2 regions of the Lysinibacillus sp. DFXJR4 genome follow, and region 2 is predicted to be linked to the other one. Evidence: predicted binding sites of a transcription regulator. Region 2 holds the regulator's gene; the other holds the start of a gene.
The links. Region 2 encodes CtsR, which represses protease genes until heat stress. Its sites were predicted from a motif close to ATGGTCAATAAAGGTCAAACA; they were not measured.
Positions count from the first base shown of each region.

Region 1: AC2CGN_RS16000 (ATP-dependent Clp protease ATP-binding subunit) is a predicted target of CtsR. The motif match lies at 2,790-2,810, and genes of this name have one in related genera.

Region 1 is NZ_JBXUNW010000008.1:9,045-16,556, reverse strand. It holds gene AC2CGN_RS16005 (YjzD family protein) at 360-554, shown strand; gene AC2CGN_RS16000 (ATP-dependent Clp protease ATP-binding subunit) at 599-2,725, opposite strand; gene AC2CGN_RS15995 (Crp/Fnr family transcriptional regulator) at 2,993-3,679, shown strand; gene AC2CGN_RS15990 (metal-sulfur cluster assembly factor) at 3,899-4,207, opposite strand; gene AC2CGN_RS15985 (serine aminopeptidase domain-containing protein) at 4,260-5,024, opposite strand; gene AC2CGN_RS15980 (Cof-type HAD-IIB family hydrolase) at 5,146-5,955, shown strand; gene AC2CGN_RS15975 (DegV family protein) at 6,081-6,938, shown strand; gene AC2CGN_RS15970 (alpha-amylase family glycosyl hydrolase) at 6,987-7,512, opposite strand, start outside.
Region 2 is NZ_JBXUNW010000007.1:62,674-70,185, forward strand. It holds gene AC2CGN_RS15410 (ATP-dependent Clp protease ATP-binding subunit) at 1-2,300, opposite strand, end outside; gene mcsB (protein-arginine kinase McsB) at 2,290-3,399, opposite strand; gene AC2CGN_RS15420 (UvrB/UvrC motif-containing protein) at 3,396-3,944, opposite strand; gene AC2CGN_RS15425 (CtsR family transcriptional regulator) at 3,958-4,428, opposite strand; gene AC2CGN_RS15430 (DUF4870 domain-containing protein) at 4,682-4,987, opposite strand; gene AC2CGN_RS15435 (class I SAM-dependent methyltransferase) at 5,116-5,796, shown strand; gene corA (magnesium/cobalt transporter CorA) at 5,917-6,876, shown strand; gene AC2CGN_RS15445 (hypothetical protein) at 7,117-7,326, opposite strand.

The DNA.
Region 1 (7,512 bases), on a different contig from region 2:
AATTAATGCCCATTGCCCTAATATGAATGGAAGGGACTGGTAGATGTTGGAATGGGGTCTTAATAATAGTGGCTCTCTTTTATTATATGGGTCGTCTACATTTCTTGTTGAGTAACTTCTCTCTCCACTCTATTTGAATGTGACCCCCACTTATTGAGCACTTGAAATATGTGATGAAGTAACTTACCACACTATGCAAGCAGAACAATCAATACTACTAAAAAAACTCTAAACACTTGTTGTGACAATTTCGCCATGTTTCACAGAAAAGCTTCTTTTTTTTTCGATTTATGTTATGATATGATAATGAATATGTAGTAAAACTTTATAATATAAAAAGTTCGGTTGAGGTGAAATTAATGCAATATATCATAACATTCATATGGTCATTTATACTAGTATCAATGTTAAACTATGTAGTAAGCTCTGTACTTGGTGCACCATTTGATTTTAAATCAGGTGCAATCGTTTCTGTTGTATTCTCCATTTTAATTTTTATTATTGGTGCAATTTTACCAAACGAGCCAACACCAGAAGCGACAGACCATCATTAATTAAAAAACCTGTTTCATTTTACGTGAAACAGGTTTTTTCTTGTTTATTTTTCAACGACACATTGGCCATCATGCATTCTAACATGCAATGTTTCTCCTGGTAAAACCTCACCACGTAGTAATTCCTTCGCTACGGCCGTTTCGATATAACGTTGAACGAAGCGTTTTAATGGTCTTGCACCAAATTGTGCATCTGCACCCTGTTGGACAACCCAGTCAATTACTTCTTGATCCACCAGTAGAGTAATCTCCTGTTCTGCCACTCGTTTGACCAGCTGTTCAACATATTTCCAAGCAATGGCAGTGAAATGGTCATCTGATAGTGCGTGGAACATAATGATATCATCCATACGATTCAACAGCTCTGGTTTAAAGTGCTGACGCAATGCTGCCATCACTAAATCTTCAACTGCTACATCTCCTTCTTGCGCCTCCATTAAATAATTAGACCCAATATTAGATGTTAAAATCACTACAGTGTTTGTAAAGTTAACCATACGACCCTGGCTATCCGTAATGCGACCATCATCTAAAATTTGCAATAAAATATTTGCTACATCTGGGTGTGCTTTTTCAATTTCATCTAGAAGGACAACAGAATACGGATTACGACGAACAGCCTCTGTTAATTGTCCCCCTTCCTCATAACCAACATAACCTGGGGGTGCACCTACAAGACGTGATACGCTATGTTTCTCCATGTATTCACTCATATCAATACGAATAAAGTGATCCTCTGAATCAAACAACTGAGCAGCTAAAGCTTTGGCAAGCTCAGTTTTACCAACACCTGTTGGTCCAAGAAATAAAAAGCTACCAATTGGACGATGCGGATCCTTGATACCTGCTCTTGCACGCCATACCGCTTCTGTAACAAGCTGAACAGCATTATCTTGTCCAACGACACGCTCATGCAATGTGTCCTTTAAGCGCAATAACTTTTCACGCTCACCCTCCACTAATTTCGTCACGGGTATCCCTGTCCAACGAGAAACAATGGCAGCAATTTCTTCAGCAGTTACTTCTTCACGCAAGATGCGTGATTCCGTACCACTCTCTAATTGTTTCTCCATTTCCTGAATTTCCTTTTCCAAAGTAGGTATTTTCCCATGACGTAATTCAGCAGCTTTATTTAAATCATATTTGCTTTCCGCCTCATCTAAATCACGGCGATATTTGTCTAGTGTTTCACGCTTCTTTTGAATACCATGTAAAGCTTCTTTTTCTGCTTCCCATTGTTTGCGCATGCCTTCTGAGGATTCCTTGAGCTTTGTTAACTCCCCGCGCAATTGCTCTAACCGTTTTTTACTTGCCTCATCTTTTTCTTTACGCAGTGCCTGCTCCTCAATTTCTAGCTGCATAATACGACGTGTCACAGCATCCAATTCTTGTGGCATAGAATCTATTTCAGTTCGGATCATGGCACATGCTTCATCGATTAAATCAATAGCTTTATCTGGTAGAAAACGCTCTGTGATATAACGATTTGAAAGTTCCGCCGCCGCTACAATAGCACGATCATGGATACGTACCGCATGATGTAGCTCAAAGCGCTCCTTAAGGCCACGTAAAATAGAAACTGTATCTTCTATTGAAGGCTCACGCACAAGTACTTGCTGGAAGCGTCGCTCTAAAGCTGGATCTTTTTCAATATACATTCGATATTCATCTAATGTTGTGGCACCAATACAATGAAGCTCCCCACGTGCAAGCATTGGTTTCAGCATATTTCCAGCATCCATTGCTCCATCTGTTTTTCCTGCACCTACAATGGTATGAATTTCATCAATAAATAAAATAATCCGTCCTTCAGATTCCTTTACTTCCTTTAAAACGCCCTTTAAGCGCTCTTCAAATTGACCTCGATAGCTTGCTCCAGCAATGAGAGCACTCATATCAAGCTCATACAAGACGCATTCTTTTAAACCCTCAGGGACATCCCCTTTTACAATACGTTGTGCTAATCCCTCAACAATAGCTGTCTTACCGACACCAGGCTCTCCGATTAACACAGGATTATTTTTTGTTTTACGTGTTAAAATACGAATAACATTGCGAATTTCCTCATCACGACCAATAACAGGGTCCATTTTGCCATTTTTAACTTCTTCAACTAAATTTCGTCCAAATTGCTCTAAGGGCTTTTGGTTATCTGTTTGTTGAAACTGCATAATTAGCACTCCTTTTCAATAATGTTTAGCATAATTTCTATACCCATTCTTTTAACCTTAAAAATGTTTGACCTTTTTTGACTAACTTTATTTTACATGAACCTATAAAATATGACAAAGGAAAAGCACTAAAAATTTACACTTAAAAATTGAAATTGCGTTATAATAATAGTATGTTTCTTCGTTTTTATATCGAAATCCACCATTCTTTTGTGATAATAGCCAATTATTACAAAAAGAAAGCGATGTGTAGAAGATATGGTATTAATGGATAATATGCATGAGAAAATTCATGATCTTTTTCAAAAGCATGGAATATTTATTAAAGTAAATAAAGGGAATAAAATTTTTTTAGAGGGTGAACGGGCAAAGGAAATCTACTATATTAAAACGGGAGTTGTGTCAATAAGCCAAGAAACGGAGAGCGGTAAGGAATTAACCATTCGGATATGTGGTCCAGACAGCATTATTGGAGAGGGTTCATTATTTTGTAATCTTTCTTATAATTCTATGACTGCAAAGGTTTTAGAGTCTTCTACGCTATATGTTTTAAGCCGCCAATCGTTAGAGCTCTTATTAGTAGAACAACCTACTCTTATGGTGGAGTATATGAAGTGGCTACAGGCAGAAAATTTAAAGCATCAAAGTCGTTTACGCGATTTAGTGTTAAATGGTAAAAAAGGCGCTTTATTTTCAACCCTAATTCGACTTTCGAATACCTATGGCAAACTTTTAGAAAATAACACTATTTTTATCGATTGCCCTTTAACCAATACAGAAATTGCAAATTTGTGTGGAACGAGCCGAGAAATGATTAATCGCATGCTCAATGATTTAAAAAAGCATCATATTTTATCTTTTGATAAAGGCTATATTACCATTCACGATTTACAATTTTTAAAGGATGAAATTGCCTGTGAGAATTGTCCATTGCAAATATGCCGTATCGATTAAATCGTTACAAGTTAAATCCCCGCTTACCGTTATAAGCGGGGATTTATTTATCTTCTTTCATTTCAGTAGGTGTCCAAACAACTACTGAAATAGCGGAACTCAGTCTAAAAACGCAACGTCCTGTGGCTATTTATCTGTGCGAAAGCGAAGCGACAGCTACAAATGTTTTCTGTAGCGAAAGCAAAGCGACAGCTACAATTACGCCAAGGCGAAATTGATTTATCGAACACCTAACGCCATTTTGGCATAGCGTGACATTTTATCCTTTGACCATGGTGGGTTCCATACAATGTTGACATTTGTTGATTTTACTTCTGGAAGTTCACCTAGAGCTGTATTAACTTGGTCCACAATGACTGGTCCGAGCGGGCACCCCATAGATGTTAATGTCATAGTAACAGTCGCCACACCCTCATCATCTAAATCCACATCATATACTAAACCTAAGTTGACTATATCAATACCAAGCTCAGGGTCAATTACATTCTCTAATGCACCTAACATGCTATCTTTCATATCTTGATCCATTTTATTTCTCCTTTCGGCGTAGTGTTAACCTTATCATAGCAGATGCATCTTATTATGCCAAATGCTGTGCAAGCCATTCAGTCGCTGCTAACATGCCCTCTCGTGACACTGCATGTCCTGCTTTTTTATCTGCAATAAATTTTAGGTCCTCAGGGTTTGTCTCATAGTATTTGCATAAAGTTAAATAAAAATCATACGTTTCTTTAAAAGGGACGGTTTTATCCTTTTCTCCATGCCAAAAAAGTACTGGGCGACGCGCAAATTTTTCTGGTGTTAGAGTGATATCATAAGTGGCAAGAAGCTCATTCGCCTGCTGTATTTCTTCCTCTGACATTGGCCATTGCACCCCGTTTTTCGCAAACTGCTGTAGCTGGTATTCACCTAATTTTACAAAGCCGGGTGCCCCCATACATACTGCCGCGGTTTGTATCCACTCATAGCGCTTTAAGCAACCAGACGTGATAATTCCTCCCATCGACGTACCAGCAATACCAATTTTATCATGCACTAATAAATGTTTATTCTTTAATCCATTATATAATTGTTCAATCTCATGGATAGAATTTAAAACAATATCCCAGAAATGTATGTTCATTTGCATCTCACTTAGACCCTCACTACGTTCACCATGGAATTTTGCATCCGGTAAAAGGACACGCACCCCTTTTTCGACTAATTGATATGCATAATGTAAGTTATGTTCTTTCGCACTCATAAAGCCATGTAAGAAAATTACAACGGGGGTTTCTTCATTCATATCATCATTATGTATATGCAATAACGGAATTTTTCCCCACACTTCTTTTTCTACAATCATTTTTGTCACTCCCAACTTTTGTCTCCTCTTTATGTTAGCAAACTTTTTTCACTGTGACAAAATTTTGACGAATGGATAACAAAGAGATACTATTCAAACTATAGGAAAGGGGCAACGAGCTATGAAACCTCATTTAATCGTTTTAGATTTAGACGGTACTTTATTAACTGATCAACAGCAAATTTCAGCAAAAACAAAAAAAACATTATTCCAGGCTAAGGAACAGGGTCACCAGATTATGATTGCTACTGGTCGACCATATCGTGCAAGTGATATTTACTATCATGAGCTTGGTCTTACAACACCTATCGTAAATTTTAATGGTGCTTACGTTCATCATCCAAAAAATGCTGCATGGCAGACTGTGCATACACCAATCGATTTAGGGGTTGTACATGATGTCGTCGATTCAATTAATACCTATGAATACGAAAATATTATTGCTGAAGTAAAGGATGATATTTATGTGCATACAGAGGATGAGCGGATATTAAATATATTTAATATGGGGAATCCAAAAATTACGCTTGGCGATCTTTATACACACTTATTAGAAAATCCAACAAGCCTTCTGATTCAAGCAAATGAGGTAAACTCAATGATTATACGTGATCATTTGCAGGCTGTACATGCAGAGGTTATTGAGCACCGTCGCTGGGGTGCACCACTTCATATTATTGAGATTGTTCGACGCGGCTTAAATAAAGCAGTAGGAATTGCACATGTGGCTAAGGATTTAGGGATTCCACGTGATCGGATTATCGCATTCGGTGATGAAGATAATGACTTAGAAATGATTGAATATGCTGGAGTAGGTGTAGCAATGGGTAATGGGATTGCGTCCTTAAAAAATATCGCTAATGAAATTACAACATCCAATAATGATGACGGTATTGCTAAATTACTCATTGAACGCTTAAAATTATCATAGTTAGTAAGTTTTCACAAAAACATGTACTGTATAGACTTCATTTATTTGGGCAATGTTAATCTATTTATTAAAATGCTAGTGTTACTCAAATTAAAGTAAAAAAATGTATGTAGGGGGACAAAATGATGAAGATTTTTACTGATAGCGGATGTGATCTACCAAAGTCTTACTACAAAGAAAATGATATCGTTCTGCTACCATTACGAGTGCATTTGAACAACAATGAATATGATGATGTCATGTCGATTGATTCAAAAGAGATTTACAACGCTATTCGTCAAGGTGCTCGCCCAAAAACATCTCAAGTATCACCAGAGCTTTTCCTGAAGCACTTTGAAGATCTAGCAAAAAATGAGGAGGAAGGTATTTATATCGCCTTTTCATCAGAATTATCTGGCACCTATAGTACTGCGGTCATGATTCGCAATCAAGTACAAGAGCAATATCCATCACTTAAATTGGCGATTATTGACTCTAAATGTGCCTCATTGGGTCATGGGCTAGTGATCGAAGAAGCGGTTCGTCTTCGAGACCTAGGAGCTCCATTTGAGGACATCGAAGCTAGAATTATTACCCTAGCCCCTCAAATAGAGCACCTTTTTACAGTTGAGGATTTAGACTATCTTGCCAAGGGTGGGCGTGTATCAAAGGCAAGTGCTTTTTTAGGTGGACTTCTAAGTATTAAGCCTATTTTAAATGTAGAAGATGGTAAGCTTGTTCCTATTGAAAAATCGCGTGGGCGCAAAAAAGCAATTGCTCGTATGTTAGAATTAATGCAAGAGCGCGGTGGGAATTTCTCTGAGAAAGTTGTTGGTATTAGCCATAGTGATGATGCTGCCTTTGCAAGCGATGTAAAAGCCGCCATCCAAGAAAGATTTTCTCCTAAAGAAATACAAGTAACAATGATTGGTTCAGCTATCGGTTCCCATGTAGGACCAGGTACAATCGCTATCTTCTTTACGAATAAAAGCTATCATGCTTAAGACAAAAACCCCTTTACACCGAAAAGTTGTGTAGAGGGGTCTTTAATATTATGCATCTTGCTCCTGACGACGGACTTTACCTCGTTTAATGATTACAAAGACAAACCCTATAAATATTACCCATACTAATCCAAGTGCTATCATATAGGGTATATTGAATCCTTCATCATTTTTAACTTGATAAATCTCAACCATTTCACGATCTAAAATAACTGGATAAACATCCTTTTCATTAATACGGACCTTTTCTTCATGTAAAATACCATTTAGCATTTTACCTTCGCCTAGCTGGGTTGGTGTTAAATCCACACGCTGTGTTTTCCCCGTATTGTTGACCATGATGACCCACTTCTCTTCATCAGATGTACGTGTAAACACAAGTAAACCATTTTCATTCGTGATGACTTCAAAATCACCTTTACGTAATGTGGCAGATTTATTGCGCAATGATTGGACATTTTTAATATATTTGATAAGTTCTTCATCTGTTTTAAAGTTGAAGATTTGATGCGTATCTGGCTTCGCTTCACCATTCATTGCAATTTCTGTACCATATTGCACAATAGGAGTTCCT
Region 2 (7,512 bases):
CGTAGCGGGCGAGCGCCGTATTGAGGATCATAGCCCTCTTGCGCAATTTTCTCAAGCGCCGCATCTGTTAACTCTAACGAAATATCTTGTTCCTTTAGACGTTTTGTTAAAGCATTCGCCATCATGGAAACAATTTCTTTTAAGTGTTCTTTTTCTAATGAGTGGAACACAATCATCTCATCAATACGGTTTAAGAACTCTGGTCGGAATGCTTTTTTCAATTCCTCAAGCATTGTTCCCTTCATGTCTTTATGTTTCGATTCCGTACCACCAACATTGAAGCCTAAGTTTTTCTGGTATTTTAAAGCATCTGCCCCAACGTTTGATGTCATAATAACAACCGTGTTGCGGAAGTCCACTACACGACCTTTAGAATCAGTCAAACGACCATCTTCAAGCACTTGCAGTAGAATATTGAAAACATCTGGATGAGCTTTTTCAATCTCATCTAGTAATACAACTGAATATGGTTTACGACGAACCTTTTCTGTTAACTGGCCGCCATCATCAAAGCCTACATAGCCTGGAGGTGAACCAACTAGGCGCGACGTAGAATGTTTCTCCATATATTCAGACATATCAACTCGAATCATCGCATCCTCATCACCAAACATCACTTCAGCTAGTGCTCTTGCAAGCTCTGTTTTACCAACCCCTGTAGGCCCTAAGAAAATAAATGATCCAATTGGTCGTTTTGGATCTTTTAAGCCTGCTCTTGCACGGCGAATAGCACGGGAAATGGCCTCAACTGCCTCCCCTTGCCCTACCACTCGTTTGTGTAGCTCTTCCTCTAATTGTAATAGCTTAGAGGACTCTTCTGAGGCAATTTTTGATACAGGGATTCCAGTCCACATAGATACGACTGCTGCTACATCATCCACTGTAACTTTTGATTCAGATTTCCCTTGCTCTTCCTTCCAATTCTTTCTTGTCGTTTCAATTTCATCTTTTAGCTTTTGTTCGGTATCTCTTAATGAGGCTGCCTTTTCAAACTCTTGACCAGAAACTGCAGCATTCTTTTCAGAGCGCACATTTTCGAGCTTATCTTCAAGCGCTTTTAGATTTGGTGGAACTGCAAATGAACGTAAGCGTACTTTTGAGCCTGCTTCATCAATTAAGTCAATCGCTTTATCTGGTAAGAAACGGTCAGAAATATAGCGGTCACCCATTTTTGCGGCTGCCTCAATCGCTTCATCTGTAATTTTCACACGGTGATGTGCTTCATAGCGATCACGTAAGCCCTGGATAATTTGAATCGCTTCTTCAACTGTTGGCTCATCAACTTGTATTGGTTGGAAACGACGCTCTAAAGCCGCATCCTTTTCAATATATTTACGATATTCATCTAATGTTGTTGCACCGATACATTGAAGCTCACCACGTGCTAGAGAAGGTTTTAGAATATTTGATGCATCAATTGCCCCCTCTGCACCACCTGCGCCGATTAATGTATGCAATTCATCGATAAATAAAATAACATTTCCTGCTTGGCGAATCTCATCCATCACTTTTTTCAAGCGATCCTCAAATTCACCACGGTATTTTGTACCTGCTACAACTGTTCCCATATCAAGAGTCATGACGCGTTTATCACGAAGAATCTCTGGCACTTCATTATTAATAATTTGCTGTGCTAGACCTTCAGCAATAGCTGTTTTACCTACCCCTGGCTCACCAATTAATACAGGATTGTTTTTTGTACGACGAGATAAAACTTCAATGACACGTGTAATTTCTTTGCTTCGACCTATCACAGGGTCTAAAGAGCCTTCTCGAGCAATTTGTGTTAAGTCTCGCGCAAGGCTATCTAATGTAGGGGTATTGGCAGCCTGGGCAGCTTGTTGGCCAGATTGAGCATTATCATTATTTCCTAGTAGTAATAGCACTTGCTGACGTGCTTTATTTAAGCCGACACCAGCGTTATTTAATACACGAGCAGCCACACCTTCACCTTCACGAATAAGCGCTAATAGCAAATGCTCTGTACCGATATATGAATGACCTAGTTTGCGTGATTCATCAACTGATAGCTCAATGACTTTTTTCGCTCTAGGTGTGTAGTGGACAATCGGACCTACATCCTCTTTTCCTTTTCCAACTAACTCTTCGATACCTGCTTCAATTGTTTGAGGACTAATATCGATGGCCTCTAATGCTTTCGCAGCTATACCACCGCCTTCACGAATAAGCCCTAATAGAATATGCTCTGTTCCTATTGATTCGTGTTTCCAACGAATTGCCTCTTCCTGTGCAAGCTGTAATACTTTTTGTGCGCGTTGTGTAAAACGATTAAACATCATATGAATCCTCTCCTTTTTTTCCTATAATAGGCTTACTCATATTTTCACGAAATAATGCCTCACGAAGCATTTTCGCTCGTACGCGATCGCGCTCAGCAGGTGGTAAAACCTCTCCTGCATAGTGTTGTAAAAATCCTGGTTGCATACAGACAACACACTCGTTTAAAGTTGTCGCCTTAATGCCTTCTATCAACTGTAAATCTACCCCTAAACGAACATTGGACAAGCAGGTAGCTGCCTCTTCGCTCGTTAAAATTCGAGCATGCGTTAAAGTACCTAATGCACGGTATACTCGGTCTTCTAAAGCAAGCTCTGCTTTTTCCATTAGCCTACCTCTTGCATGTCGCTCCTTTTGAATAATTTTTTCGGCGACGCTTTGAATGTCAGCCAAAATATCCTCCTCTGTTTTACCCAGTGTTATTTGATTCGACACTTGGTAAACATTCCCTAAATTTTCGCTACCTTCCCCATATATCCCTCTTACTGTCATTCCTAGCCTTGTCATGGCATTAATAATTTGACTCATTTGAGCTGTTAATGTAAGGGCAGGTAGGTGCATCATAACGGAAGCTCGTAAACCAGTACCGATATTTGTTGGGCAACTTGTAAGATATCCAAAAGTATCACGAAATGCATAAGGTAAAGATTTTTCTAGGGCTCTATCAATTTTATTGGCCTGCTCATATGCCCTTTGCAGCTGAAAACTCGCTGTCATACATTGAATGCGTAAATGGTCTTCTTCATTCACCATAATACTAATTGATTCATCATCAGATAATAGCATGGAGCCAACCTGTTCTTTTTTAGCAAGCTGAGGGCTAATTAAATGCTTTTCTACAAGAATTTGACGCTGTAAGGATGTTAAATCCTTGACGGCAAAATATGAGTAATGATCTTGTAGCTTCGTGCTATCCTGAACAGCGTGTGTTACAGCCTGCTCTACCTGTAATGCCTCATTCTCTGTAAAGGACAGAGGAAAACGATAGCCATCTAAATTTCGTGCAAGACGGATACGTGTACTAATGACTATATCTGAATAATCGTCCTCCACGTTCATCCATGCTGGTGTAGCTCGTTCTAAAAACGATTCAATCATCACGACACATCACCACCTTCAAATTGTAGCTGTTTCTCCAATTCCTTTACTTCATCCCGCAGTTTCGCGGCCTCCTCAAACTGTTCCTCATCTATAGCTACTTTCATAAGTTTACGGATATCTTCTATTTGTTTTTTAATGACGTAAATATTGCTATGAGCGCCGGGCATCTTACCTATATGTTGAGGTCCTGCTTGTATTCGATTAAAGAGCTTTGGTAGGTGCTCGCTAAAGCTGTCATAGCAGCTAGGGCAACCGAATTTTCCTTCTTTTAAAAATCGTTTATACGTAAAGCCACATTGTGGACAAGTTTGTGGTTGTGGCTGCGCCTGTTGTTTTTCATCCACTTTTTGTTGTTGCCATGTCGGTGAGCCAAACCAATTCGATAATAGCTGTTGAATAGATACAGGCTCTTGTTTAAATTCTGCATGAAATGGATGGAACTGCGAGGCGCAGACGTCACAGTAATGATGCTCTACCTTTTGTCCATTTTGAACTTGTGTTACAGTTACCGTCGCATTACGCTGTTTGCAATGTTCGCAAATCATTTCCATCACCTCTCTATTTTTGCTGTTCATATTTGATTGTTGTTAGCATCGCTCTTAATATTCTTGCTCGAATGGTATCCCGTAATGGGAGTGGTAAATCCAGAGTGGAGCGATCAATTGCCGCTAACATTAACTTCGCTTCTCTCTTTGAAATTACCTGCTCATCGATAAGCCGATAAACTAAATCTTCTGCCATTGTTTGCGATGCCCCTCCCTCTATCTGCCTGAGGACATCGTCAATCAAATCGATTTGTGAATTCGCGCGGACACGTAAAATTCGTATGTATCCACCACCACCACGTTTGCTTTCAACAAGATAACCTCGTTCGGCAGTAAATCTAGTATTGATCACATAATTTATTTGTGAGGGCACACATTGGAATTTATCAGCTATTTCACTGCGCTTAATTTCAATATGCCCTTCTCCACCTAATTCAAGTACTTGCTTCAAGTAGCCTTCTATGATGTCTGATATATTACGCATTAGGAATACACCTCGCTTACTTCACTGACTTTGACTATCTTTGACTTTCTTTGAGTATATTATACAAAACGCTTGAAAATAATTGCAATGATTTCGCCTATAGAAAAATTAATAGCAACCATTTTTTCATTCAAACGCTTGAAAAATCGCTATTCATGCTAGATATCTTAACGGTCGTATGTCTAATGTACCCTTTTTCGTGATGAAAAAAACGCAAGCATATGCAATTAGCATATACTTGCGTCGATAAAAATTATACCCAGCGACCAACAATTGGGTAATGCCATGGTTCATCAGATAAAGCCTTTACAATTCCAATAATCGGTACGACAAACAACATAATACCGAAAATAATTAGGAATGGTAAACCAACGAGTACAAAACTTAGTACCACAGAAATTGCAATTAAAACACCCATTATAATTTGGAACAGTAGTGCTTGAATGGAAATAGCTTTTACTTCCTCATCAGAACTAATTAAGAAAAATAAAATTGGTACTAACCATGGCGCAAAAAACGGACTTGCGTGTATGATTACCTTAGACCATTTAGCTTCCATTTATATCAACCCTTCTTTTTTAAATTTTCCTTTGTTTTATGTACTACTATTTACGGAACTATACCCTGAATAGTTTCATTGTATGTTGTATTTTTAAAAAATTCTTTGGGAAAGGCATGTGAGACACTATGGAATTTAATAACACACTAGCAAACGAATACGAAAAGGGTATTCGTCGAACATTACCTAGTTACGATGCCATGCTACGGTTAACACAAACCTTTTATCAATACACACTATCTGAGAAAGCTGAATTGCTAATAGTTGGCTCTGGGAGCGGCAATGAAATTTTACAACTTGCAGAGCATAAACCAACTTGGTCATTTGTGGGCATCGATCCTTCTGAGGCCATGTTACATGTAGCGGAGGAACGATTAAAATCTTTGCCTAATCAAATTTCATTATACCAGGGAACTATGCTGGATACGAAGTTACCCTCTGGAGAGTTTGATGCAGCTAGCTGTATTTTAGTGCTGCATTTTATCAATGGGACTCAAGAAAAGCTTGCAACATTGAAAGAAATAGCAAATAATTTAAAGCCTGGTGCACCATTTGTTCTTGTTTCAAAATATGGGCAGCCTGGCTCTTTAGAGACCGAACTACAATTTGATTTATGGCGGGCCTATTGGCTGCAGCATACAAAGCTATCTTCCTTAGAGGTAGCTGATATGGAAAAATCCATACGCTCCCTTTCTTTTATGCCTGAGGAGGATATTTTAACACTACTTCAAGAGGCAGGATTTACAAAACCATCCAGATTTTTTGCCACTACTTTATTTGGTGGATGGATATGCTATAAGGAAATCTAAAAATAATTTTGCCTTGGCGTAATTGTAGCTGCCACTTTGCTTTCGATGAAGATAAATGTATTACTCTATGAGGACGATTATTCCTAGAAAATTAAAATCAACAGAATTGGGGTGAACGCTGTGATACGCACAATCGGGATTACGAAGGATCAACAACTCATAAAGGGTTTTCCTATCGAGGAAATAAACAATAATCATTTTGAATGGTATTGGGTCGATTTTGATTGCCCTACTACTGAAGAAGAGCTGCTATTGGATACGTTTTTTCATTTTCACCCACTTGCTATAGAAGACTGCTTATTGCGTTTACAGCGACCAAAGCTCGATTTTTATGATGATTTCCATTTCTTTGTTATTCATAGAGTGAATGAAGAATTAGCAGCAGAGGAAGTTAATATTTTTGTTTCCAATAAATTTATTGTAACCTTTCATAAAAATACTGCTCCCGAAATCGATAGAGTGCAGAATATGCTAGAAAAGCAACCGAAAAATTGGGAACGTGGTACAGTGTATTTAACCTATCAGGTAATCGATAAAATCGTTGACAATTACTTCCCACTTGTCTATAAAATTGAGGATCATTTGAATGCACTAGAAGATGAATTAAACTATCAAAGTAATCTAAATGCCATGAAAATCGTATTCGAATTTCGTAGTGACTTACTTGATTTACGGCGCACAATTCTACCAATGCGCGATTTATTATATCGGATTCTTAATTCATATCGATTCTCACTAAATAAATCAGAACGAGCTTATTTCGGAGATATTTATGATCACTTGCTAAAGCTAACAGAAATGGTGGAATCCAACCGTGAGCTGACGGCCGATATGCGCGACAGCTATATGGCAATGAGCTCCAGTCGTATGAATGGCATTATGATGACCTTAACCATCGTGTCAACAATCTTTATTCCATTAACCTTTATTGCAGGTGTATATGGGATGAACTTTGACAATATGCCTGAGCTTCATGGCAAATACAGCTACTTTATCGTCCTAGCTATTATGATACTTATTGTGATCTTTATGCTGGCGGTCTTTAAATGGAAGGGCTGGTTCAAATTATTTAAACCTTAATCAATTTCGCCTTGGCGTAATTGCGTCCGGATTTTGAATTGTGCCCTCACAATTCATTCCTTTTAAAATCCGTGACATCCGCCGGGGGCTTTATCTTCATTCAGTAGGTGTTTGCACACCCACTGAAAAGGAACCTAAACCGCATTCTTCTCATCACCTGTAGAGGTGGGAGTCTTCTGCTGAATGAAGATAAATATAGAATAGGCATCTTAGAAGGTTATCTAGGATGCCTGCTCTACATTAATAGGGTCCACGATCATCAATTTTGTTTTCCCCTTGCTGTGGGAATAAAAAGTATGCAAGTACACCAGAAACTAATGTTGCACAAATAGTAATTAACAACTGCTCCACGTCTGGCACTTCAGCATAATAGTTACGTAGCATATAAACCGAACCGATTGCGACAATTACCATCACGGGTATGACAAACTTGAAACGTTTCTTCTCCATTTAAATAATACCTCCTCATTCTTTTTACGCTCAATTATTACTTTCTAAACAGTTCGTATTTTACAGGTTTCCCATTTTAAATACAAACCACCTGGGATACTTTCAATCGTCTATTTCATGACATTTAAACAATAGTCATTAAAAAAATAATAGAAATAAATGAAAATTTTAACCAAATATACGACA